2 regions of the Bacillus sp. YH3-2-B2 genome follow, and region 2 is predicted to be linked to the other one. Evidence: a T-box and tRNA genes for the amino acid it is inferred to sense, from the RefSeq annotation. Region 2 holds a T-box; the other holds one or more tRNA genes.
The links. A T-box is a leader RNA that pairs with one kind of tRNA and senses whether it is charged. The one in region 2 lies ahead of ACWJJX_RS13520 (valine--tRNA ligase), so its partner is inferred to be a tRNA-Val.

Region 1 (12,086 bases), on a different contig from region 2:
GCTTCTTTTAAATCAATGTTTTTTCCGGATGGCATAAGTTTTGCGAAAGCGTCGGCGACATGATTGACGACACCCGTGCCGAGAATGATCTGCAGTGTTTCAGCTTCGACGACGCCTATTACCCCGTCAAGCCGTTTCAGCGCCTCAATATCCGTTTTGTCCCGATCTAAAGGTGTAATCCTCAGGCGTGTCATACAGTGGGTAAAGCCTGAAATATTCGATGAACCGCCGCAATTGTCCAGGATATCTTTGGCCAGTGACTGATAAAATGCCTCTTTGCTCATGGAGATCCTCCTTTTTCCGTACGATTTTTCCCGGGGAGCTATGCCTGAAACGCGTCCTAAAAGCGCCTGCGCCGAACATGAAAACGGCGCGGGCTCGTAAAAGCACATTATTTTTCACCAAAGAACGATCAGCGTTCTTTTTCTCTTGAAACGTGCTGTTCAATGGCTTTATCAATGAATCCTTCTGATTCTTTGAGCAGTGCCTTCGCGTGTGTTTCGTCCGAATTCGTCTTCAGCATGACGATTGCCGTTTTGACATGGCTGCCTGCGGCCTCAAGCGTTTCTTTTGCCTTGTCGTACGGAACGCCAGTGATGCTTTGGATAATGCCGATTGCGCGTTCTTTCAATTTTTCGTTGCTGACATGAACGTCCACCATTAAATTTTCGTACACTTTGCCGCTTTTAATCATCACGGCCGTGGAAATCATGTTCAGAATCATTTTATGTGCCGTCGCGGCTTTCATTCGTGTTGACCCTGTAATCACTTCGGGGCCGACAATGACTTCAATGCTGTGATCGGCAAAGGTGCTGATCAATGAGTCCTTATTGCATGTGAGCGCGACGGTTTTGGCGCCGATTGTTTTTGCATATTTCAGCGCACCGGCCGCATACGGCGTGCGCCCGCTTGCCGCGATGGCGATCACGGTGTCTTCTGCGGTAAGCCCGATCGTTTTGAGATCGAGAGCGCCGGTTTCCTCGCTGTCTTCTATACCTTCAGCCGCTTGCAAAAAGGCGTCTGCCCCTCCGGCCATCAGACCGATGACGGTGTCGGGACTTACGCTGTATGTAGGCGGGCATTCAACCGCATCCAGTACACCGAGTCTGCCGCTTGTGCCCGCTCCCGCATAAATCAGCCTGCCGTTTCGCCGTAAGGACTGATGGGCGAATTGAACGGCAATCTGAATATCGGGCAGCACCTGCTGAACGGCTTCAGCCACTTTGAAATCCTCTTCGTTAATGATGCGGAGAATTTCCATCGTGTCTGCCTGATGGATTGAAGCGGTCTGCGGGTTTCTGGTTTCTGTGGTCAATCTGTGAATGTTAAGCCGGTCTGTCATGATTGTACCCTCCCAAGTCGTTAATACTTGAAGTATATGGGCTTCTGAATAGATGTTTCAAGAAAAATCGGCAGGGATGAGATGAATAATCAAGCGCTTTCACAAAAAATGATGCAGAATGTGCTGTTCACCGATCGGGCCGATCCTGCGCCGCCCTTTGTCAATAAAACCGGAAGACCGGTACAGGTTCTTTGCACGTTGATTGCGATGGTTTACAGCAAGCACGATTTCATCACACCAAGGAAAATAATTTGCGACAAAAGCGGGCAGCTGCAGCATCGCTTGTTTGGCATAACCTTTTCCCTGATGCGGCGCATGTAATGACAGCGCACTCAGCAAAATGGCAGACACATTGTTCGAATACGGGGCAATGGTTTCTTTTGAGGTATGTAAAATAAAAAAACCGACGGGGCGGTCTTCTTTTAAAATGACTGTCGGGTAGCGATCCCGGATGACAAGCGCCTGCGGCAGGACATCTATCGGCAGAGCTGTGAACTTTTTATCTTCTTCACTCAGCACAAACCCGTTCAGCCCGTCTGCATGCTCCGGTTTATAAAAGGACAGGGCTACATCCATGATATCTACTCTCCTTTTTTATAATTGATCCAATTCATCTTCTGATAGAACACGGCAGCCTGCCCGTTTTAAAAGAGCGGAAGTGATGCCGTCTCCGAGTATTTTTTTTCCTGAGAAAGTGCCGTCATAGATAAAGCTGCTGCCGCAGGACGGACTGTTTTCTTTAAGGATGACCGTTGCGGCGCCTATTTCTTTTGCGTATGCTAACGTTTTTTCCGCGCCGTCCATATATAAAGCTGTAACGTCTTCGCCTGATGCCGTTACGATTCTTGCCGTTCCGTTCAGCACGTCTTCACCCGTGCCGCCGATGATTTCCGCCGGTTCGCGGGGAGTGGTGAAGCCGCCCAAAAGTTCGGGGCAGACCATAACAGCTTTCTTTTCTTCTACGAGTCTGCGGATTTTTTCCGAAGCGGCGTGAGAGCCGTTATATCTGCATTCGATACCGCCGAGACAAGAGCTGACTAAGATCATCTGTGTCCATTCCCTTCAATATTTTGATACTTTCATCATAAATGAAATAAGAGAGGAGGGATGAGTTTTTCAGTTAAAAAACGGGTAAAAAAGTTTGAAAATAAAAAAAATAATTTTTCTCTTTACAAATAGGGTACAACCTGTATATAATAACTTTTGTCAGCTCGACGCGGACACAGCGGCCCGTTGGTCAAGCGGTTAAGACACCGCCCTTTCACGGCGGTAACACGGGTTCGAATCCCGTACGGGTCATATGGAGGATTAGCTCAGCTGGGAGAGCATCTGCCTTACAAGCAGAGGGTCGGCGGTTCGAGCCCGTCATCCTCCACCATATTTGCCGGCCTAGCTCAATTGGTAGAGCAACTGACTTGTAATCAGTAGGTTGGGGGTTCAAGTCCTCTGGCCGGCACTGTTTTCCAAAAAAATACGGAGGGGTAGCGAAGTGGCTAAACGCGGCGGACTGTAAATCCGCTCCCTCAGGGTTCGGCAGTTCGAATCTGCCCCCCTCCACCATCTTTGGGCTATAGCCAAGCGGTAAGGCAACGGACTTTGACTCCGTCATGCGTTGGTTCGAATCCAGCTAGCCCAGTATCAGACACCTTTTGCATAAAGGTGTCTTTTTTTATCAGCATTTTGTTTCGATTTTTGATTGTTCATCAGATATACTATTTTTAAGCTGCTGTTAAGGCAGTATATTCTGTATTTTCCATCTACACCCTGCCTGAAATTTGGTAAAATAAATGTAATAAAAAAATGAAACCTTTTAAAACAATCAACGTATAGATACAGACCGGTGAAGGGCAGAGGTAAGATAAAACATGGAAAACCTGATTAAAAAAAGAATCAAGCAAGTCAAAAAAGGCGATCAAAATGCGTTTGCAGAAATCGTTGACCTTTATAAAGATAAGATTTACCAGCTTTGCTACCGCATGCTCGGCAATGTTCACGAAGCGGAAGATATTGCGCAGGAAGCTTTTATCAGAGCGTATGTCAATATCGACAGTTTCGATATCAACAGAAAGTTTTCAACGTGGCTTTACAGAATTGCGACCAACCTGACCATTGACCGCATCCGCAAGAAAAAGCCTGATTACTATCTGGACGCAGAAGTAGCGGGAGCAGAAGGGCTGACGATGTATTCGCAGATCGCCGCGGACGGGGTTCTCCCTGAAGACGCCGTATTGTCATTGGAGCTGTCGGACACAATTCAGAAAAAGATTTTAAAGCTGCCGGACAAGTACAGAACAGTTATTGTATTAAAGTATATTGACGAACTCTCTTTAATTGAAATCGGGGAGATTCTGAATATCCCTGTCGGCACCGTCAAGACAAGGATACACAGAGGCAGAGAGGCTCTTAGAAAACAATTGAGGGATCTTTAAGTGGGGTGATGAAATGAGCTGTCCTGAACAGATCGTGCAGCTTATGCATAAGCATCTTGATGGAGATATCCTTCCTGAAGATGAAAACGTATTAAAACAACATTTGCAGTCATGCGGGAATTGCAAACGGCATTTTCATGAAATGGAGAAATCCGTAGCACTCGTCCGAAGCACATCGCATGTCACGGCCCCTGCTGATTTTACTGCCAAAGTTATGGCGAATCTTCCAAAAGAGAAAAAACGCGCTTCTGTAAAACGATGGATCAAAACTCATCCGATGATTGCAGCCGCAGCGGTTTTTGTGATTTTAATGGGCGGCGGTTTTTTCAACAGCTGGCATAATGACCACAATTTCAGTGTGTCCAAACAGCCGAACCTTATCGTGCAGAATCACACGGTCACCGTCCCTGAAGGCGAGACCGTAAAGGGCGATGTCACAGTAAAAAACGGCAAGCTGTTCATTGAAGGAAAAGTCGACGGCAATGTGACCGTCGTCAACGGAGAAAAATACATGGCCTCAGCCGGACAAGTCACCGGGCAGATTGAAGAGATTAACCAATTGTTTGACTGGGTCTGGTACGAACTGAAATCGGCGGGCCAGGGCGTCGTGAGCGCTTTGGACCCGAATGAAGATGAGTAAAGCGTATAATCGCTTTACTCTTTTTTTTATGCATCGCCGTGCTGGCCCATTTCACTTGAGAAATCAAAATGTGGTATAATGAGCACGCTATATGATGTACATATTGCTCATGCAGCACAATTCATAACGGAAAAAACGAAATGACTGAATTCTTGGAGGACGAGGAAATGGCTTTTGAGGACATCCCATTTTTGCAATACCTCGGCAATGCCGTTGATATTCTCCTTGTTTGGTATGTGATATATAAATTAATCATGGTCATACGCGGGACGAAGGCGGTTCAGCTTTTAAAAGGAATCGTCGTCATCGTATTGGTCCGGATGGCCAGTTCATATTTGGGACTCAGCACGCTTCAGTGGCTGATGGACCAAGCGATAACATGGGGATTTTTAGCGATCATCATTATATTCCAGCCTGAGCTGAGACGGGCGCTTGAACAGCTCGGACGGGGCCGGTTCTTTTCCAGGAGCGGAACCCCCGTGGAGGAAGCGCAGCATAAGACAATTGAAGCGATTACAAAATCGATCAGCTACATGGCGAAACGCCGCATCGGCGCACTCATCGCCATTGAGCGCGATACGGGAATGGGCGATTATATTGAGACGGGCATCCCGCTTAATGCGCAGGTCAGCTCGGAGCTTTTGATTAATATCTTCATCCCGAATACACCGCTGCATGATGGAGCGGTCATTATGAAAAATAACGAGATTGCGGCGGCAGCCTGTTATCTGCCGCTTTCTGAAAGCCCGTTTATTTCAAAGGAGCTGGGGACACGTCACAGAGCGGCTGTCGGCATCAGTGAAGTGACGGACAGCTTAACCATTATTGTATCTGAAGAGACGGGCGCCATCAGTGTGGCCAAAAACGGAGACCTTCACAGAGAATTGACGGAAGAAGAACTGAAAGAAATGCTTGAAGCCGAGTTTAAGAAGAACGCCAGAGACACTTCTTCTAACCGCTGGTACTGGAGGGGCAAGAAAAATGGATAAATTCTTAAACAACCGCTGGGCTGTAAAGATCATTGCATTGCTCTTGGCGCTGCTGCTTTACGTTGCGGTTAACAACAACCAGGCGCCGACTCCGAAAAAGCCGGGGGAATCCTTTTTTCCGACATCAACGACTGACGAGGCTACGCTTACTGATATTCCTGTAAAAGCATACTACGATGAAGCGAACTATGTCGTCACCGGCGTGCCCCAGACCGTAAATGTCACGATTAAAGGCTCGACAAGCGCGGTGAAAAAGGCGAGACAGACGAAGAATTTTGAGATATACGCCGATATGAATAAGCTGAAGACCGGGACTCATAAGGTCGAATTGAAGGCCAAAAACGTATCGGACGGACTGACGATCTCCATTAACCCGTCAGTCACGACGGTTACGATTCAGGAAAAAACGGCTGAGAGTTTTCCCGTGGAAGTTGAATACTACAATAAAAGCAAAATGAAAAAGGGATATACCCCTCAGCAGCCGATTATCAGCCCGAAGAACGTGCAGATTACAGGTTCGAAAAATGTGATTGATAACATTTCACTTGTCAAAGCATCTGTGAACCTTGAAAATGCAAATGAGACCATTGAAAAGGAAGTGAAGGTGACCGTCTATGACAAAGACGGCAACGCACTTCCTGTTGATGTTGAACCGTCAGTCATTAAAGTGACGGTTCCCGTAGCCAGTCCGAGCAAAAAGCTTCCTTTCAAAATCGAAAGGAAGGGAAGTCTTCCGGACGGGGTGAGCGTTGCGAGCATTGACTCGAATCCGAGTGAGGTGACGGTTTACGGCCCGCAGGATGTGCTGGATTCACTTGAATTTATTGACGGCGTATCTCTTGATTTAGGCAAAATTGATAAAGATACCGATATCAATGCCGATATCCCGCTTCCTAAGGGTGTCACTAAGGTATCACCGGAAAAAATCACGCTTCATGTTAAAGTGGACAGTGAAGACAAAAAGGATTTTGACAATGTCGCAATCAAGACGGTCGGACTGGGAGGCTCACAGCAGATTGAGTTTCTCGACCCTGAATCGCAGGCGATAAATATTACGGCCAAAGGCTCTCCCGCCAACATTAAGGCGCTGAAAAAGTCGGACATTGAACTGTATGCCAATGTCTCGGACTTGGATGACGGAGAGCACTCTGTAAAGCTTGAAGTAAACGGCCCGCAAAACGTCACATGGTCCCTGTCAAAAGACACGGTTAAGATCAAGCTGACTTCTAAGAAAAACACAAGTTCAAATAAAAATGACAACGGCGGCTCCGCTGATTCCGGCAATAAGAACGGCACAAGCGGAGACGCAGACAAAGACAAGAGCAAGAACCGGGAAGACGACACTGACAGCGATCAGAATAAAAGTCAAAACCAGGATCAAAATCAAGACCAGGATGAAGACGGATCAAGCGCTGATTCTTCTTCAACAGAATGAAAAAGGAGCGATACAAAATGGGCAAGTATTTTGGAACAGATGGTGTAAGAGGTGTTGCCAACAGCGAGCTTACGCCAGAGCTGGCCTTTAAAGTGGGGCGTTTTGGCGGTTATGTCCTGACCAAAGATAAGCAGCGCCCGAAAGTGCTGATCGGCCGTGATACACGTATCTCCGGACATATGCTGGAGGGAGCCCTTGTCGCCGGACTTTTATCGATCGGAGCTGAAGTGATGCGCCTCGGCGTTATTTCTACGCCGGGGGTATCCTATTTAACGAAAGCCATGGATGCTGAGGCGGGCGTCATGATCTCCGCTTCTCACAACCCCGTACAGGATAACGGAATTAAATTTTTCGGAGGGGACGGCTTTAAGCTTTCTGATGAGCAGGAGGCCGAGATTGAACGTCTCATGGAGGAACCGGAAGATAAGCTGCCGAGACCGACAGGCGCGAACCTCGGGCTTGTGAACGATTATTTTGAAGGCGTTCAAAAGTATCTGCAATTTTTAAAGCAGACGGCGGACGAAGATTTTACGGGCATTCATGTAGCGCTTGACTGCGCCCATGGTGCGACATCTTCCATTGCGACGCACCTTTTTGCCGATCTCGATGCTGACGTATCTACAATGGGGACGTCTCCGAACGGATTAAACATTAATGATGGCGTCGGTTCTACACACCCGGAAGCGCTGAGTGCTTTCGTCAAAGAAAAAAACGCCGATATCGGCCTTGCGTTTGACGGAGACGGCGACCGCCTCATTGCCGTTGATGAAAAAGGAAACATCGTCGACGGCGATCAGATCATGTACATATGCGCGAAGTATTTGAAATCAGAAGGCCGTCTGAAGGATGATACCGTCGTATCGACCGTGATGAGCAACCTCGGTTTCTACAAAGCGCTTGAAAAAGAAGAAATCAAAAGCGTTCAAACGGCAGTCGGCGACCGCTATGTCGTAGAAGCGATGAAAAAAGACGGCTATAATGTCGGCGGAGAGCAGTCAGGGCACCTTATTTTCCTCGATTACAACACTACCGGCGACGGTCTTTTGTCCGCGATCATGCTTGTGAATACGCTGAAGGCGTCCGGCAAAACCCTTTCAGAACTTGCGGATGAAATGAAAAAATTCCCGCAGCTCTTAGTGAACGTGAAAGTGACGGATAAATATAAGGTAGAAGAAAACGCTAAGGTGAAGGCCGTGATTTCTGAAGTGGAAAAAGAAATGAACGGAGACGGCCGGATTTTAGTGCGCCCGTCAGGCACCGAACCGCTCGTACGCGTGATGGCGGAAGCGAGAACAAAAGAGCTTTGTGACGAATATGTCACAAAAATCGTGGATGTCGTGCGGACAGAAATGGGAGCGGAGTAGCGAAGTTTATAAGCAGAGAGCGAACAAGACAAGTGCGATCAGCATAAAATGATAGTAACATGATGCCGGGGCGGCAAAAAATAATTGACCGTCCTTGGCACATGCTGTAAAATCAAGCTTGTTCAGCCTTTGTTTTTCACTTGCAGGAAAGGCGGGATTGTTTGCATCTTTTATAATTACAGCGCCCGAACTAAGCGCCCGAAAAACGGCTTAGTTGACGAGGATGGAGGTTATCGAATTTTCGGCGGATGCCTCCCGGCTGATTCATTTAGATCACAGCCGTAAGGATTTCTTCAAACCGGAGGGGCGACTCTCCGAACAAAGGGAAATCACATGATCTTCCAAAAAAACATGTGGGAGGGGACGATTGAAAGTCCCCTTGTAATTTGACTTTCTTCGTCTCCTTTTACACCTTTAGGAGGAAGAAAATATGTGTGGAATTGTAGGTTACATCGGTCAGCTTGATGCGAAAGAGATTTTGTTAAAAGGATTAGAGAAGCTTGAGTACCGCGGCTATGACTCTGCCGGTATCGCTGTGGCGAATGAGCAGGGCGTGCATGTGTACAAAGAAAAAGGCCGCATCGCCGACCTTCGTGAAGTGGTGGATCACACGGTTGAATCTCAAGCGGGAATCGGCCATACACGCTGGGCGACTCACGGCGAACCAAGCTTCCTGAACGCTCACCCGCATCAAAGCGCACTCGGCCGCTTTACACTTGTTCATAACGGTGTGATCGAGAACTATGTTCAGCTGAAGCGCGAGTATCTTGAAAACGTTGAACTGAAAAGCGACACGGACACTGAAGTAGTCGTTCAAATGATCGAGCAATTTGTGGCGGGAGGACTCAGCACAGAAGAAGCGTTCCGCAAAACACTGACTCTGTTAAAAGGCTCTTACGCAATTGCATTATTTGACGGTGAAAACACAGACACCATTTACGTTGCAAAAAACAAAAGCCCTCTGTTAATCGGCCTTGGAGATACGTTTAACGTCGTGGCATCTGACGCGATGGCTATGCTTCAAGTAACGAATGAATACGTTGAGCTTTTGGACAAAGAAATGGTGATCGTGACAAAAGACGAAGCCGTGATTAAAAATCTTGACGGTGAAGTCATGACACGTGCGTCTTATATCGCTGAGCTTGACGCCAGTGATATCGAAAAAGGCACATACCCTCACTACATGTTAAAAGAAACGGATGAGCAGCCGCTTGTTATGCGCAAAATCATCCAAACGTATCAGGACGAAAACGGCAGACTGGCCGTGGCGGGCGATGTCGCTGACGCCGTGGCGGAAGCGGACCGCATTTATATCGTGGCTTGCGGAACGAGCTATCACGCCGGTCTTGTCGGGAAACAATATATTGAAATGTGGGCAAACGTACCGGTTGAAGTGCATGTAGCGAGTGAATTCTCTTACAACATGCCGCTTCTGTCTAAGAAGCCGCTCTTTATCTTCCTTTCTCAAAGCGGAGAAACAGCGGACAGCCGCGCCGTGCTTGTTCAAGTCAAAGCGCTGGGTCACAAAGCGCTGACGATTACAAACGTTCCGGGATCAACGCTTTCCCGTGAAGCGGATTACACATTGCTTCTGCACGCAGGCCCTGAGATCGCCGTGGCATCAACAAAAGCGTATACGGCTCAGATTGCCGTCCTCGCGATCCTTGCGTCCGTTGCAGCAGAACGCAACGGCGTTGATATCGGTTTTGATTTAGTCAAAGAATTAGGTATCGCGGCAAATGCCATGGAAGCTCTCTGCGACCAGAAGGACGAAATGGAAATGATCGCGCGTGAGTACCTGACTGTTTCAAGAAACGCTTTCTTCATCGGCCGCGGCCTCGACTACTTCGTTTGTGTCGAAGGCGCCCTGAAGCTGAAAGAGATTTCTTACATCCAGGCGGAAGGCTTCGCCGGCGGCGAGCTGAAGCATGGAACAATCGCTCTGATTGAAGAAGGAACACCGGTCTTTGCGCTTGCGACACAAGAACACGTCAACCTGAGCATCCGCGGAAACGTGAAGGAAGTCGCAGCCCGCGGCGCCAACACTTGCATCATCTCGCTGAAAGGCTTAGAAGACGCAGACGACAGATTCATCCTGCCGGAAGTCAACCCTGCGCTTGCTCCGCTGGTATCTGTTGTGCCATTGCAGCTGATCGCTTACTACGCTGCGCTGCACCGCGGCTGTGACGTTGATAAACCGCGCAACCTTGCGAAGAGTGTTACGGTGGAATAATATATTTAACCCCTTTGGTTATTAGCCAGAGGGGTTTTTTAATGCGGAAATGAGAAATACATACTCTTTGCGATTGTAAAGAAATCCCCTTTTATATATTGAAAAGGAATAACACCTGCTTTATAATACGAGATGCATTCCGGTTAACATCCATAAATGTAATCATTAGTAAATCATTTTTGTGTATGTCTCATCGAAAAGTAATCACCTCCAGTAATTTTCATCATGAATATCCATTATATAAATGTAATCAATCGATTACACTTCCAAATTATGATTAAAAAAGACTTTAAAATCCCTTTTGTATTTGTCGGCTCCTGATCCATTATGAATACCTAGACTAGATATGAAAATAACAACATTTTGCAATACTCCGGTTCAATTCTTAAAAAAGTCCTGACAACAATGATAGGAGTGGAATGATGTCAAATCTTTTAGAAATCAGAAACATCAGCAAATCTTTTGGTCATAAAGCTGTTTTAAAGGATGTTACATTCAATGTGCCTGCCGGATCAATTGTCGGTTTTATCGGTGATAACGGCGCAGGCAAGTCAACAACATTTAAAACGATATTAGGATTAATCTATCAGGATAGAGGTAAAGTGAAAATCTTTGGTAAAGAGAATCTGGATAAACATATAAAGTTCAAAGAAGATATTGGGGTCGTATTTGATGCGATGAATCTGCCCGCGCACCTTACGATAAAGCAGCTGAATCATGTATTTAAGAAACTATTCGACGCTTGGGACCAAGATCATTTTTACCGGTTGGTTCATTCTTTCTCTTTACCTATGGACAAAAAAGTGAATACATTCTCGCGCGGCATGTCAATGAAGTTATCCGTAGCTGTTGCTTTGTCGCATAATGCAAAATTATTACTTCTGGATGAAGCAACGGGAGGGCTTGATCCTTCTTCAAGAGATGATCTGTTAAATGAATTAAAAAGCTTTGTGAGTAAAAGCAACGGCGGTATTTTACTTTCATCGCACATTATGACTGATGTCGAGAAGATAGCCAGCCATATCATTATGATGAAAGATGGCAAAATTTTATTAAATGAAGAGAAAGATAAGGTTCTTGAAAGCTATACCGTTATAGACGTTGATGAAGGTCAATTGGCTGAGATTGACGAAGATATCGTTCTAGCAAAAAGGAATCATGGATCTTATTGGAGTGTGCTTGTATCGGATCAACAGAAATTGCCGAATGGCGTAACGGCCAACACCATTTCCATAGAAGAAATCAGCGTCTTTTTAACGAGGAGTGAAAACATTGAGAGGTCTGTTACTGACTAACTATTACTTGGTTTATCGAAGTTTCTTTGCATACACGGGGTTGGCCATATTGGTATCAGCAGTCATTTTTTATTTTGGGGATGCTTCAATGCATCGTTTTGTTGCTATGCTGATTATATTGTTTGTCGTTATGCCCGCACTTGAGGTTATAAAGTATGAGAGCAAGTCTGGCTATGACAGGTATGTCCTGACTTTACCGGTCAGCAGAACAAATATTGTTCAAAGTCACTATTTCTTTTATCTTTTGATTGTTGTGATCGGAGCTGTAATATCTTATGGTATTTTCGTTGTATACAGCCTGGGTTCTGATGAACCAATTGACGGCATATTTAATATTGTCTCTTTTGGAACGTTCATCG
Region 2 (12,086 bases):
AAATAACTCAAAGCGCTCCCGGCTGAGATGGCCGGCGCAAACGGAAATGGCTGCTTTTTACCAAGCCTGCCCCGGGCTGCGGCGCACATACCGTATACGGCTCCGATCATAACGGAAAGAAAGAATGCAATGAGCACGAGCTTCACGCCGAGCGTCAGGCCGATCACCCCAAACAGTTTCACATCACCTGCGCCGATGCCTCCTTTACTGACAAACATGATAAAAACTAGCAGAAAAAATCCGCAAACAGCTCCGGCAAACCCCGCATACCATGAATCCAGCGGAGAAAACATACGGCCGGCGATGAAAAGCGGAAGAAAAAACAGCAGAACTTTGTCAGGAATCAGCATATATTGCAGATCCGTCATAGTAACAATCATGAGCAGAGACAGAAATAACAGCGCGACTAACAGTTCTTTTGAGAAACCGAAATGAATGCCTGCAGCCGTGAATAAACACGCCGTCCAGCATTCCGCCGCCGGATACATAACCGACAGCTTCGCACGGCAGTTTCTGCATCTGCCTCTTTGCAGAATATAGGAGACGACGGGCACAAGCTCCCCCCAGGAGAGCGGCAAGCCGCAGAACGAGCAGGCTGAACGCGGCGAAATAACCGAGATTCGAAGCGGGATACGGCACGCTGCTGTATAAAAAAAAGAACCGAAAATCAAGCCGAGAAAAAACAGAATCAAAAGCACTCAGACCACACCTTTACTATCAATCTGGCTCAGATTATAGCAAAGAAAAACACCATGACTGAAATGGCTGAAAATATATTTTCAGCATAAAAACACCCGGCAAAACCGGAAAATGGTCTGCCGGGCATCCGAGGGGCTTTCAGATAAGCCGCTTTCTCATTTCTGAAATAAAATATAAGGAGCCGGTAATGATGATGACATCATCCGCCCCGTCTTTTTGTTCTATCCATTCTTTCACACTGTCCGGGTTCTCATCGAAGCTCTTAGACGCATGACTGCTTGCATTGTAAAGAGCTTCGGCGCTTGAAGCACGCGGAAAGTCAAATGATACAAAGTGAATGGAATCTGCTTCGGTTTCAAGCTTTTTAATCATTTCCTGATACGGTTTGTCTTTTAATGCGCTGAATACGACATGGACGTTTTTATCGGCAAAGCGCTGCCTGATCGTTTCTGTCAGCGTTTCAACGCCCTCTTCGTTATGCGCGCCGTCCGCAAACACTAAAGGGCGGCTTTGAAGACGTTCAAACCGGCCCGGCCAGGAAGCTTTTTTCAGGCCGTTTCGCATCGCTTCTTCTGAAATGACTGCGGCTTCCAGGCGATTCAGCCATTCAGCGGCCAATATCGCCAATGCCGCATTCTGCCTTTGGTGAATGCCGATCAGCGACGTTTGAATGTCTTCATAGCATTTCGTTTCTGTTTCCAGCGAAAAGCTTTCGCCGGACGGAAGCGCCGCTTCATTAAACAGTCTGCACGTTTTATAAAGTGACTGATACGGAGCCTGCTTTTTTTCGGCTTCCGCTTCAATAACGCCGAGTGCTTCCGGCTGATTGACACCCGTAATGACCGGAATGGAATTTTTAATGATACCGGCTTTCTGCCCGGCGATCTCCTCGATGGTATTGCCTAAAATGGCCATATGGTCATGTCCGATACTTGTAATGACCGACAGGAGCGGTTTCACAATATTGGTTGAATCAAATGTGCCGCCGAGCCCCGCTTCAAAAATAACAAAATCGATATCAGCCCGCTTCGCAAAATATAAAAATGCACACGCTGTAATGATTTCAAATTCTGTCACCGTTCCGGCATCAGTCTTATCGAGCTCATCGACTATCGGCTTTATGTCATTAACGAGCGTTCTCCATTCCTCATCGGTAATCGGCGTGCCGTTGACGCTGATACGCTCATTAAACGTAATCATGTAAGGCGATGTGAACGTGCCGACCGTATAACCGGCTTCTTGAAGCACGGAACGGATAAAAGAGACGGTTGATCCTTTGCCGTTTGTGCCCGCCACATGAATGGCGCGGATGTTCTTTTCCGGGTGTTCCAGTTTTTCCATCAGCTTTTCCATACGGAGAAGGCCCGGCTTAACGCCGAACTTGAGTCTGCCGTGAATCCAGCTGATCGCTTCTTTGTACGTATTAAACAATGAAATCCCCTCTTTTATACGACAAGGCGGTTTCTTAGGAAACCGCCCCGCTGTTTTATCAGCCTTTCAGCTCTGCAATCCGCTGCCGGACAGCTTCGCGTTTTGCCGTGTAGTCTTTCTCTTTTCCGCGTTCTTCTTCAATGACATGCTCAGGAGCTTTTTTAATGAATCCTTCGTTGCCGAGTTTTTTCTGAACGCGTTCGACTTCTTTTGTCAGCTTGTCGAATTCTTTTTGCAGACGGGCGATCTCCTCATCAATGTTAATCAGCCCTTCAAGCGGCAGAATGACTTCCGCTCCGGTGACGACCGCTGTCATCGCCTTGTCTGCCGCAGTGATATCCGTCCCGATTTTCAGCGTGCTCGGATTCGTGAAGCGTTCAACGTAAGAACGGTTCTTCTCAAGGCGGCCGGCAATGTCTTCGGTAGATGTTTTAATGTAAAGTTCAACCTGCTTGCTCATCGGCGTGTTGACTTCGCTCCGGATATTGCGGACAGAACGGATTAATTCTACGAGCAGTTTCATATCCGCCGCTGCCTCTTTATCCGTATGTTCCGGCACCGGAACCGGCCAAGAGCTGATCGTGATTGACTCGCCTTCATGAGGAAGGTGCTGCCAGATTTCTTCCGTTAAGAATGGCATAAACGGGTGAAGAAGACGCATCGTCTGGTCAAGCACGTATGCCAGAACAGACCGGGTTGTTTTCTTCGCCGCTTCATCTTCCCCGTACAGCGGAAGCTTCGCCATTTCGATATACCAGTCGCACACATCGTCCCAGATAAAGTTGTACAGGTGGCGTCCGACTTCACCGAATTCATAACGATCCGCAAGCTGTGTTACGTCTTCTATCGTTTCATTCAGTCTTGTCAGGATCCACTTATCAGCAACTGATTTTTCACCGGACAGATCAAGCTCGTCATACGTCATGCCGTCCATGTTCATTAATGCAAAACGGGAGGCGTTCCAAATTTTATTTGCGAAATTCCATGTGGATTCCACTTTTTCATAGCTGAAACGGAGATCCTGTCCCGGTGAACTTCCGGTTGCCAGGAAATAGCGCAGGGAATCCGCTCCGTACTTGTCGATGACATCCATCGGGTCCACGCCGTTCCCAAGGGATTTACTCATTTTTCTGCCCTGCTCGTCACGGATTAAGCCGTGAATCAGCACGTCTTTGAACGGACGCTCGCCGGTAAACTCAAGACCTTGGAAAATCATCCGGGATACCCAGAAGAAAATGATGTCATATCCCGTTACAAGAACATCGGTTGAGTAATACCGCTTAAAGTCTTCAGCGTTTTCATCAGGCCAGCCCATTGTAGAAAACGGCCAAAGCGCGGAGCTGAACCATGTATCAAGCACGTCTGAATCCTGTTCCCAATTTTCGCTGTCCTCAGGCGCTTCAAGGCCGACGTACACTTCTTTTGTTTCTTTATGATACCAAGCCGGGATGCGGTGGCCCCACCACAGCTGACGGGAAATACACCAATCACGGATGTTTTCCATCCAGTGCAGGTACGTTTTCTCGAACCGGTCAGGAACGAAGTGAACCTTCTCTTCTTTTGCCTGAAGGTCAACCGCAGCATCGGCCAGCGGCTGCATTTTGACAAACCATTGTGTGGACAGGTACGGCTCAACAACAGCGCCGCTTCTCTCACTGTGGCCGACGGAATGCATATGGTCTTCGATTTTAAAGAGAACGCCGGATTCCTGAAGATCTTTGACGAGTTTTTTGCGGCATTCAAACCGGTCCATGCCGTTATATTGCAGCGCTTTTTCATTCATTGTTCCGTCTTCATTCATGACGAGAATCCGCTCTAAATTGTGGCGGTTTCCGAGTTCAAAGTCATTCGGGTCATGGGCAGGCGTGATTTTAACGGCGCCTGATCCGAATTCCATATCAACATAATCATCGCCGACGATCGGAATTTCGCGGTTTGTAATCGGCAGAATCACCGTTTTGCCGATTAAGTGCTTGTAGCGCTCATCTTCAGGATGAACCGCGACAGCAGTGTCGCCAAGCATCGTTTCCGGACGGGTGGTCGCGATTTCAATTGAGCCTGAGCCGTCTGCTAACGGGTAGCGCAAATGATAAAACGCGCCCTGTACGTCTTTGTAAATCACTTCAATATCGGATAAAGCCGTTTTTGTGGCAGGGTCCCAGTTGATGATATATTCGCCTCTGTAAATCAAGCCTTTCTCGTACAACTTGACGAATACTTCACGCACGGCTTTGTTCAGCCCTTCATCAAGAGTGAAACGTTCGCGTGAATAATCGAGTCCGAGTCCCATCTTGGCCCATTGGCTGCGGATGAAATCAGCATACTCTTCTTTCCACTTCCACGTTTCTTCTAAAAACTTTTCACGGCCGAGGTCATAACGGCTTGTGCCCTGCTCGCGGAGTTTCGCTTCGACTTTTGCCTGAGTGGCGATGCCGGCGTGGTCCATGCCCGGAAGCCAGAGCACGTCATAGCCCTGCATGCGTTTCATACGCGTAACGATATCTTGCAGCGTCGTATCCCACGCATGTCCGAGGTGCAGCCTGCCCGTCACGTTCGGCGGCGGAATGACGACAGAATACGGCTGTTTCGTTTGATCGCCGCCCGCTTCAAAATATTTTCCTTTCAACCAAAAATCATAGCGGCCTTTTTCAATCGCAGACGGATCATATTTTGTCGGCATTGTTTGTTCGTTTGTATCCATGATAACCCTCCAGCATGTTTAGAAATGGCTGAGCAACTAAAAAAGAGCCTTCATCCTGATAAAGGACGAAAAGCTCTTTCGCGGTACCACCTTTTTTCATGAACAGATTTGTTCATGCACTTAAACGGATAACGGGTGCGGCCCGAATTTCTCTACTGTATGTTCAAGAAATTATGCTCCCGGGCGACCTTCCAATGAGACGGCATAAGAAGCCTTTCAGCACAGTAGCTTCTCTCTCTTCATGCGTCTTTCTTGTACTCTTCCCGTTCAAAGCAGGTGTATTTATATCAGCTCATGATCTTATTTATTATGTTCTTTATTATAGTAAAAGTGTTTTTGATTCGTCAATCATCTTTTCCAAAAACCGCTGCCGTCATACATAAATGGGCATGCACCCCGCTCTTCCCCTTACATACGATACATAGAAAGGCGAATGTGAGGAGGAATTGCCCGTGAGAAAAAAATTCAATTCTTATTCGCTCCCCCAGTGGGCCAGACAGGTCCGCCTTGTATCCGTGCAAGTCATTATCCCGATTACGATCTTTCAGGGGATCAGGACGATTTTCTTTCCGACGACTTTTGATGTCCTGCTGCTTGCCATCCTGCTGTTTTTAGCGTGCGCCCTGCATTTGGAATGGATATAAAAAAACGAGTCCCGTTATGAAGAGGACTCGTTTTCCGCTTTTATTTTTTTCTCCCGCTCAATCTGATGAACCTTCATGAGAAAAGGCTCAACATTTTTCATCTGCCAAAACGCTCTTAATAATTGCGTGCATTCTTCTTTTTCAGAGCCCCTTTGGCCGGTCTGATACCGTTTCAGCACTTTGTACATGGCGGACGGATAAGCCATATAGCTGAGAAACAGGCTGATTTCCGCTTCACGGAGCGGGAATGATTTGTGATACGTATAAAACCAGTCCAGGCATTCCGGACATGCTTTCGGATAGCTTCTGAACATTCTGGAGTAAAAGCTGAGCAGGTCATTTTGCGGAGGGCCCAGCGCAGCTTTCTCGAAATTTGTGAAAAAGCCTGATCCCGCATCATTATACAGAAAGTGGCGGCTCGATAAACTGCCGTGGTTGATCACCGCTCTCGTCTTGTCATGATCCTTTGCCGCGTCAAACCATTCTTCCAGACGTTCGAGAGCAAAATTGACGGCGGAAACCGTTTCTGTAAGATACGTAACAGCCTGCAGTTCAAAAGGTGAAAGGTACCACTCTTTTTCCGCCCGGTCGGCGAATTGTTCATAGACAAGTTTATCATTTTCCCAATCTCTTTTCGTTGCTTCATAAAAGCGGCTGATATCTTCAGTCCGGATTTGGATGTCCCGCACAGTCGCAGAATGGAGCTTCGCGACCTCTTTAAAAAGGTAAACATGTTTTTGGTCCCGTTCTTCTTCCTGATCGTACTGAAGCCAAGGCATTAAATAATAAGAATTCTCCGTCTGTCTTCCCGCAAAAAAATCGCCTGCATACGTGCGGCAGATCGGCACAAATGATCGGTAGCCTTTCTCCTCAATCTCAATCATAAGATCCGTAAATTCACTGCTGCGGGCCGGCTTGAGCTGTTTCAAAGCAAAAATGCCGTAGTTTGAGTAGACCTTCCAAACATGCGGGCTGACAGGCTCAATGTACTCAGCCGTCAGCCCATATTCCTGAAGCACTGATTGGACTGCTTCCATTCCATTCACCACATTTTTACGGCCTCTTTGTGCTTACACATGGCTGTTATTATATTCAGGTATATACAGAAGCTGACCTTCCTCAAGCTCGTCATCAAACGATAAAGCATTCGTTCGGATGAGCTGCTGGGATGTAATGTCATATCGTTCACACACCCGGTCGATTGTATCTTGCTGCTGCACGATACAAATTTTCATTCTTGAAAACTTTTCTTCTTCCCTTGTAAATAATTTTGTCAAGTAATGAGAGTTGTCATTTTCCTTCTGCTCGGTTCCCGGTGCCGCTTCTTCATTCTTTCTTTCAGGCTTAAGCGGCTCAGGCTGTTCCGCTTGCGCCGGCTCCTCCGGCGGCAGTTTGGAAAACTGAAAAGACAAATCGAGAGGCTTCCCGGTTTCCTCCTCCGGCGGCGCCATCTTCCTTACCTCAATTTCAAACCCTTCTTCATCATGAGCCTCTTCTTCAAGCAGCTTAGGAGCGCTGTAAAACTCCTCTTCCTGCCGTTCCGGAACGAACTCACGATAAACGGGCGCCTGCTCTTCTTGAAAAACCGCAGGCTCATCTTCGTCTTCTGCCGCCTTATGATCGCTCTGACGGAGAAGCGGCTCGGCCTCTGGCTGTTCTTCTTTTTGAAGGAAGGGCTGTTCCGCAATTTTTGTTTTTTCTGCATGCGGAGTCAGAGTGAATGCAGGGAAAACCGGTTCGATATCATCTTTTGGCTCTTCCTGCGCTTCTGCTGAATCATCCTCAAATACGGGTTCATTCCTCACGGCTGACATGATTGCAGGCTCCTCAGCTTCTTCCGGCTCTTCTTCGTGCTGGAAGGAAACGGGAGGAGGAGGCTCAGTAAAGGAAACAGGTTTCGGCACCTCTTCTTGCTCCCTCATAATCGGGGCTGCTTCCTGCTCTTCTTCCTGCTCCCTCAGAATCGGGACTGCTTCCTGCTCTTCTTCCCGCTCCCTCATAATCGGGGCTGCTTCCTGCTCTTCTTCCTGCTCCCTCAGAATCGGAGCTGCTTCCTGCTCTTCTTCCTGCTCCCTCAGAATCGGGGCTGCTTCCTGCTCTTCTTCTTCCTGCTCCCTCAGAATCGGGGCTGCTTCCTGCTCTTCTTCTTCCCGCTCCCTCAAAATCGGGGCAGTCTCCTGCTCTTCTTCCTGCTCCCTCAGAATCGGGGCTGCTTCCTGCTCTTCTTCTTCCCGCTCCCTCAAAATCGGGGCAGTCTCCTGCTCTTCTTCCTGCTCCCTCATAATCGGGGCTGCTTCCTGCTCTTCTTCCTCCCGCTCCCTCAGAATCGGGGCTGCTTCCTGCTCTTCTTCTTCCCGCTCCCTCAGAATCGGGGCTGCTTCCTGCTCTTCTTCTTCCCGCTCCCTCAGAATCGGGGCTGCTTCCTGTTCTTCTTCCTCCTGCCTGAGTGAAGACGGGATTTCTTCCTCGTTTTTCTCTGTTTCTTGTGCTGCTTCTTCTGATACAGTCAAAGGTATTTCAGGCTCATGGCGTATCATTAATTCTGGTTCATTTTCGTCCTCTGAATGATGTCCGGCAAGATTGATCATTTCTTCTCTGGCAAATTCAGGCGCCACGTACAAAGGGATCTCCGGCTCTTTTGGCTCGGATTCCTCAAGCAGCCCTTCAATTGCCAAATCAGCTTGAATGGTTAAGATCCTTGAATCCGTCAGCTGATAATCAAAGGCATCAATAAATACGAAAACATCATTGAGGTGGCTCACTTTATTTTTCGGAATCGTAATGTCCACCGGGAAACAATGAATGAGCTCGGCCGTGCCATCCTCCCTTGCCCTCACTTCCTCTACATGCCTCAGCTCACTATTAAGCTTTTCAAAATGACTGCTGTGATCTATGTTGTACTCGCCAGTAAGTTCTAATGACCCTTTAATTGAGACATAATCATTTACTTCCTGCACCCTGATGTCAGGGTCTAATGAAATCGAAAGTAATTCAGAAACTTCCTGTCCTTTTTGGAAACAGATTGATTCTTCAACAGAAAATTGCAATCGGTGATTATGCGGCAAGTTCATATCCTCCTTTCATCTAATCCATACAATTAGATGTCACTAAAGGTGTATGCCGCAATCCGGGAAAATATGATAATGGAGGCATTGAAAAAAGCCGATACAAGTCTTGCTTGCATCGGCTTTTCGGTATCAGCGGCTGATCGCCTGGAACACTTTCTCAGCGGCTTGAATGGTATTTTCAATATCCTCCATTGTATGCGCAGTGGAGAGAAACAATCCTTCAAATTGAGACGGCGGCAGAAATACGCCTGCGTCGGCCATCCCTTTATAATACTTGGCGAACAGCTTTAAATCAGAAGATTTGGCTGCTTCATAGTTAATGACAGGCTCATTGGTGAAAAAGAAGCCGATCATTGACCCTGCCCGGTTAAACGTGTGCGGAATGCCATGTGCTGCAGCTGCTTTTGAAATGCCTTCTTCAAGCATATCGCCTTTTTTCACAAATTCTTGGTAAGATTCAGGTGTGAGCTGCTGTAACGTCTCAAGTCCCGCTGTCATGGCAAGCGGATTTCCTGACAATGTTCCCGCCTGGTAGATCGGACCGCTCGGCGCGATTCGTTCCATGATTTCGGCTTTGCCGCCATACGCACCGACAGGAAGACCGCCGCCGATGACTTTGCCGAGACACGTTAAATCAGGCGTCACGCCGAAATATCCTTGCGCACAGTTATAGTCCACGCGAAAACCGGTCATGACCTCATCAAAAATGAGCAGCGCGCCATACTGTTCCGTAATGTCGCGAAGTCCTTGTAAAAAGCCTTCCTGCGGCGGAACAACGCCCATATTGCCCGCTACCGGTTCAACAATGACCCCGGCAATATCTTCACCGTACTCCCGGAATGCGAGTGCAACGCTTTCCAAGTCGTTGTATGGAACGGTAATCGTATTCATCGCTATTCCTTCCGGTACGCCCGGGCTGTCCGGCAGGCCGAGTGTCGCCACTCCGGATCCCGCTTTGATCAGCAGCGAATCACCATGGCCGTGGTAACAGCCTTCAAATTTCAAAATTTTGTTGCGGCCGGTATATCCTCTTGCCAGACGCAGGGCGCTCATTGTCGCCTCTGTGCCGGAGCTGACCATCCGCACGATTTCAACAGACGGCACACGGTCAATGACCAATTTGGCCAGTTCGTTTTCCACTTCAGTGGATGCCCCGAAACTTGTCCCGTTCTCGGCTACTTTTTTCAGGCTTTCAACGACCCGGTCGTTCGTGTGGCCCAAAATGAGCGGCCCCCAGCTCAGGACGTAGTCGATATATTCATTGCCGTCAATATCAAAAATTTTCGATCCTTTTCCGCGCTGCATAAAGATCGGGTCCATATCAACTGATTTAAACGCGCGCACCGGGCTGTTCACTCCGCCCGGCATCAGTTTCTGCGCTTCTTTAAAAGCGGCTTTTGATTTTTCATAGCTTCTCATCTGCCTCAGCTCCCGTCAAATGAAATCGTTACTCAGCAAGCCATTTTGCTGCGTCTTTTGCATGATACGTCATAATCAGATCGGCTCCTGCACGTTTCATGCCCGTTAAAATTTCCAGCACCATTTCTTTTTCTTTAATCCAGCCGTTTTGGGCTGCCGCTTTCACCATGGAATACTCCCCGCTCACATTATATGCGACCAGCGGCAGGTGATGGCGGTTTTTCACATCACGCATAATATCTAAGTATGACATAGACGGTTTGACGATTAAAAAGTCAGCGCCTTCTGCCGCGTCTGATTCAGCCTCACGTAGCGCTTCCAGGCGGTTGGCCGGATCCATCTGATATGTTTTTCGGTCACCGAACTGCGGCGTGCTGTCAGCCGCGTCGCGGAACGGACCGTAAAATTCACTTGAATATTTCACGGCATAAGACATGATCGGAACATTCGTGAATCCTTCTTTGTCGAGCGCTTCCCTGATCACTGTGACAAAACCGTCCATCATATTTGAAGGAGCGATGATGTCAGCGCCGGCTTTAGCCTGGCTGACGGCTGTCTGCGCCAGCAGTTCAAGCGACTCGTCATTCAGGATTACTCCGTCTTTCACGACGCCGCAATGGCCGTGATCCGTGTATTCACAAAGACATGTATCAGCGATGACGATCATTTCAGGATAATGCTTTTTAATCTCAGCAATCCCTTTTTGCACAATGCCGTGGTCGTGAAAAGCCTGGGTTCCGCAGGCGTCTTTTTCTTCCGGCACGCCGAAAACGATGACCGACTTAATGCCGAGCGATATCAGCTCAGCCATTTCATCCTTTAACAAATCGAGTGATACATGATAAACCCCCGGCATGGAAGGAACTTCTTTTTTTCCTTCGAGTCCTTCAACGACAAATAACGGGTAAATAAAATCTGAAGGGTGAAGACGTGTTTCTTTTACTAAATCTCTCATCGCAGCGTTCGCGCGCAAACGGCGGTGTCTGTTAAATGTTTGATTCATCATTATCTATCCTTTCCCGACATGCTGCACATGACGTCCAGCATGCCTTCAATCGTATAGGTGTCAGGCACATGGGATGAGATCCCGTATTCCAAGAGCGCTTTCTCTGTCAAAGGGCCGATGCTGATATAGCTCGCACCGCTGTTTTCCCACGCTTTTTCTCCGTCTCCGACCGCGCGCATAAACGTATGCACCGCCGATGAGCTGGTAAACGTAATAAAATCAAAATGAGAGCGGGATGCAGCCCGTCTCAGCTCGTCCATGCCTTTTTCATCCTGAATGGTATTGTATAACACCCATTCCCTTATTTGATAGCCAAGCGGCTCAAGCTCCGCTTTTATGACATCGCGTGATAAATTGCCCTTTATCACTGAAATGGGTTCGGCAGCTGATGCGTGCCGTTTTAAAGTATCAGCCAGACATTCCGCCACATACTCGTCAGGCATCGCATCCGTCCGGGCTCCCCGCTCTTTCAGGGCGCGCGCTGTCTTTTCACCGACGGCTGCGATTTTTTTCCGTCCCGAAAGCGCAAGGCCATGCTGATCAAGGTAGGAAAAAAAGAACCGGACACCGTTTACGCTTGTAAACACAAGCCAGCCCGGTTCAGAAAGGTCTTCCCGCAGACTGTCCGCACATTCATCCGGGAGCGCTTCCTGAAAAGCGATCAGAGAGGCGGAAACAGCCGTTCCGCCGAGCGCCTCCACTTTTTTTCGGAACGGTGCTGCCTGTCTTTTGTTCCGGGTGACGAGCACGGTCTTTCCTTGTAAAGGAAGGTCATTTGCCATCCTGTTCGAGCTCCTGTTTCACGCTGTCGATTAGTGCTTTGGCTCCTTTTTCAGACATCATCGCCGCACAGCGTTTCCCGATTTCTACCGGATCATGTCCCGCCGCTGTTTCTTTATAAATCGTCTTTCCGTCCGGAGACGCGACAAGACCGACCAATTCAACCTCATCCCGGTCATTGACGGACGCATACCCGGCTATCGGCACTTGGCAGCCGCCTTCCATCGCGTGTAAGAAAGCCCGTTCGGCTGCTACCGTGCGCTGCGTATACTCATCGGTAAATTGCGCAAACAGCTTCAAAAGCTCTTCATCCGACTCTCTGCATTCAATGGCAAGAG

Region 1: it encodes a tRNA-Val, which carries the amino acid that the T-box ahead of ACWJJX_RS13520 (valine--tRNA ligase) is inferred to sense. The anticodon was not compared.

The regions. Positions count from the first base shown of each region.
Region 1 covers NZ_JBSJQE010000004.1:18,853-30,938, forward strand. Annotated here, with positions in the region: gene ACWJJX_RS14780 (PTS transporter subunit EIIC) at 1-284, opposite strand, end outside; gene murQ (N-acetylmuramic acid 6-phosphate etherase) at 413-1,342, opposite strand; gene ACWJJX_RS14790 (GNAT family N-acetyltransferase) at 1,442-1,918, opposite strand; gene ACWJJX_RS14795 (DUF523 domain-containing protein) at 1,937-2,389, opposite strand; tRNA gene ACWJJX_RS14800 (tRNA-Glu) at 2,570-2,641, shown strand; tRNA gene ACWJJX_RS14805 (tRNA-Val) at 2,645-2,720, shown strand; tRNA gene ACWJJX_RS14810 (tRNA-Thr) at 2,726-2,798, shown strand; tRNA gene ACWJJX_RS14815 (tRNA-Tyr) at 2,818-2,902, shown strand; tRNA gene ACWJJX_RS14820 (tRNA-Gln) at 2,907-2,978, shown strand; gene sigW (RNA polymerase sigma factor SigW) at 3,208-3,771, shown strand; gene rsiW (anti-sigma-W factor RsiW) at 3,785-4,411, shown strand; gene cdaA (diadenylate cyclase CdaA) at 4,579-5,400, shown strand; gene ACWJJX_RS14840 (CdaR family protein) at 5,393-6,835, shown strand; gene glmM (phosphoglucosamine mutase) at 6,853-8,199, shown strand; gene glmS (glutamine--fructose-6-phosphate transaminase (isomerizing)) at 8,630-10,432, shown strand; gene ACWJJX_RS14855 (ABC transporter ATP-binding protein) at 10,855-11,727, shown strand; gene ACWJJX_RS14860 (ABC-2 transporter permease) at 11,705-12,086, shown strand, end outside.
Region 2 covers NZ_JBSJQE010000003.1:659,412-671,497, forward strand. Annotated here, with positions in the region: gene ACWJJX_RS13510 (prepilin peptidase) at 1-698, opposite strand, end outside; gene ACWJJX_RS13515 (bifunctional folylpolyglutamate synthase/dihydrofolate synthase) at 838-2,130, opposite strand; gene ACWJJX_RS13520 (valine--tRNA ligase) at 2,189-4,831, opposite strand; T-box leader at 4,890-5,111, opposite strand; gene ACWJJX_RS13525 (hypothetical protein) at 5,284-5,475, shown strand; gene ysxE (spore coat protein YsxE) at 5,490-6,512, opposite strand; gene ACWJJX_RS13535 (LysM peptidoglycan-binding domain-containing protein) at 6,546-8,540, opposite strand; gene hemL (glutamate-1-semialdehyde 2,1-aminomutase) at 8,673-9,962, opposite strand; gene hemB (porphobilinogen synthase) at 9,991-10,965, opposite strand; gene ACWJJX_RS13550 (uroporphyrinogen-III synthase) at 10,968-11,750, opposite strand; gene hemC (hydroxymethylbilane synthase) at 11,740-12,086, opposite strand, start outside.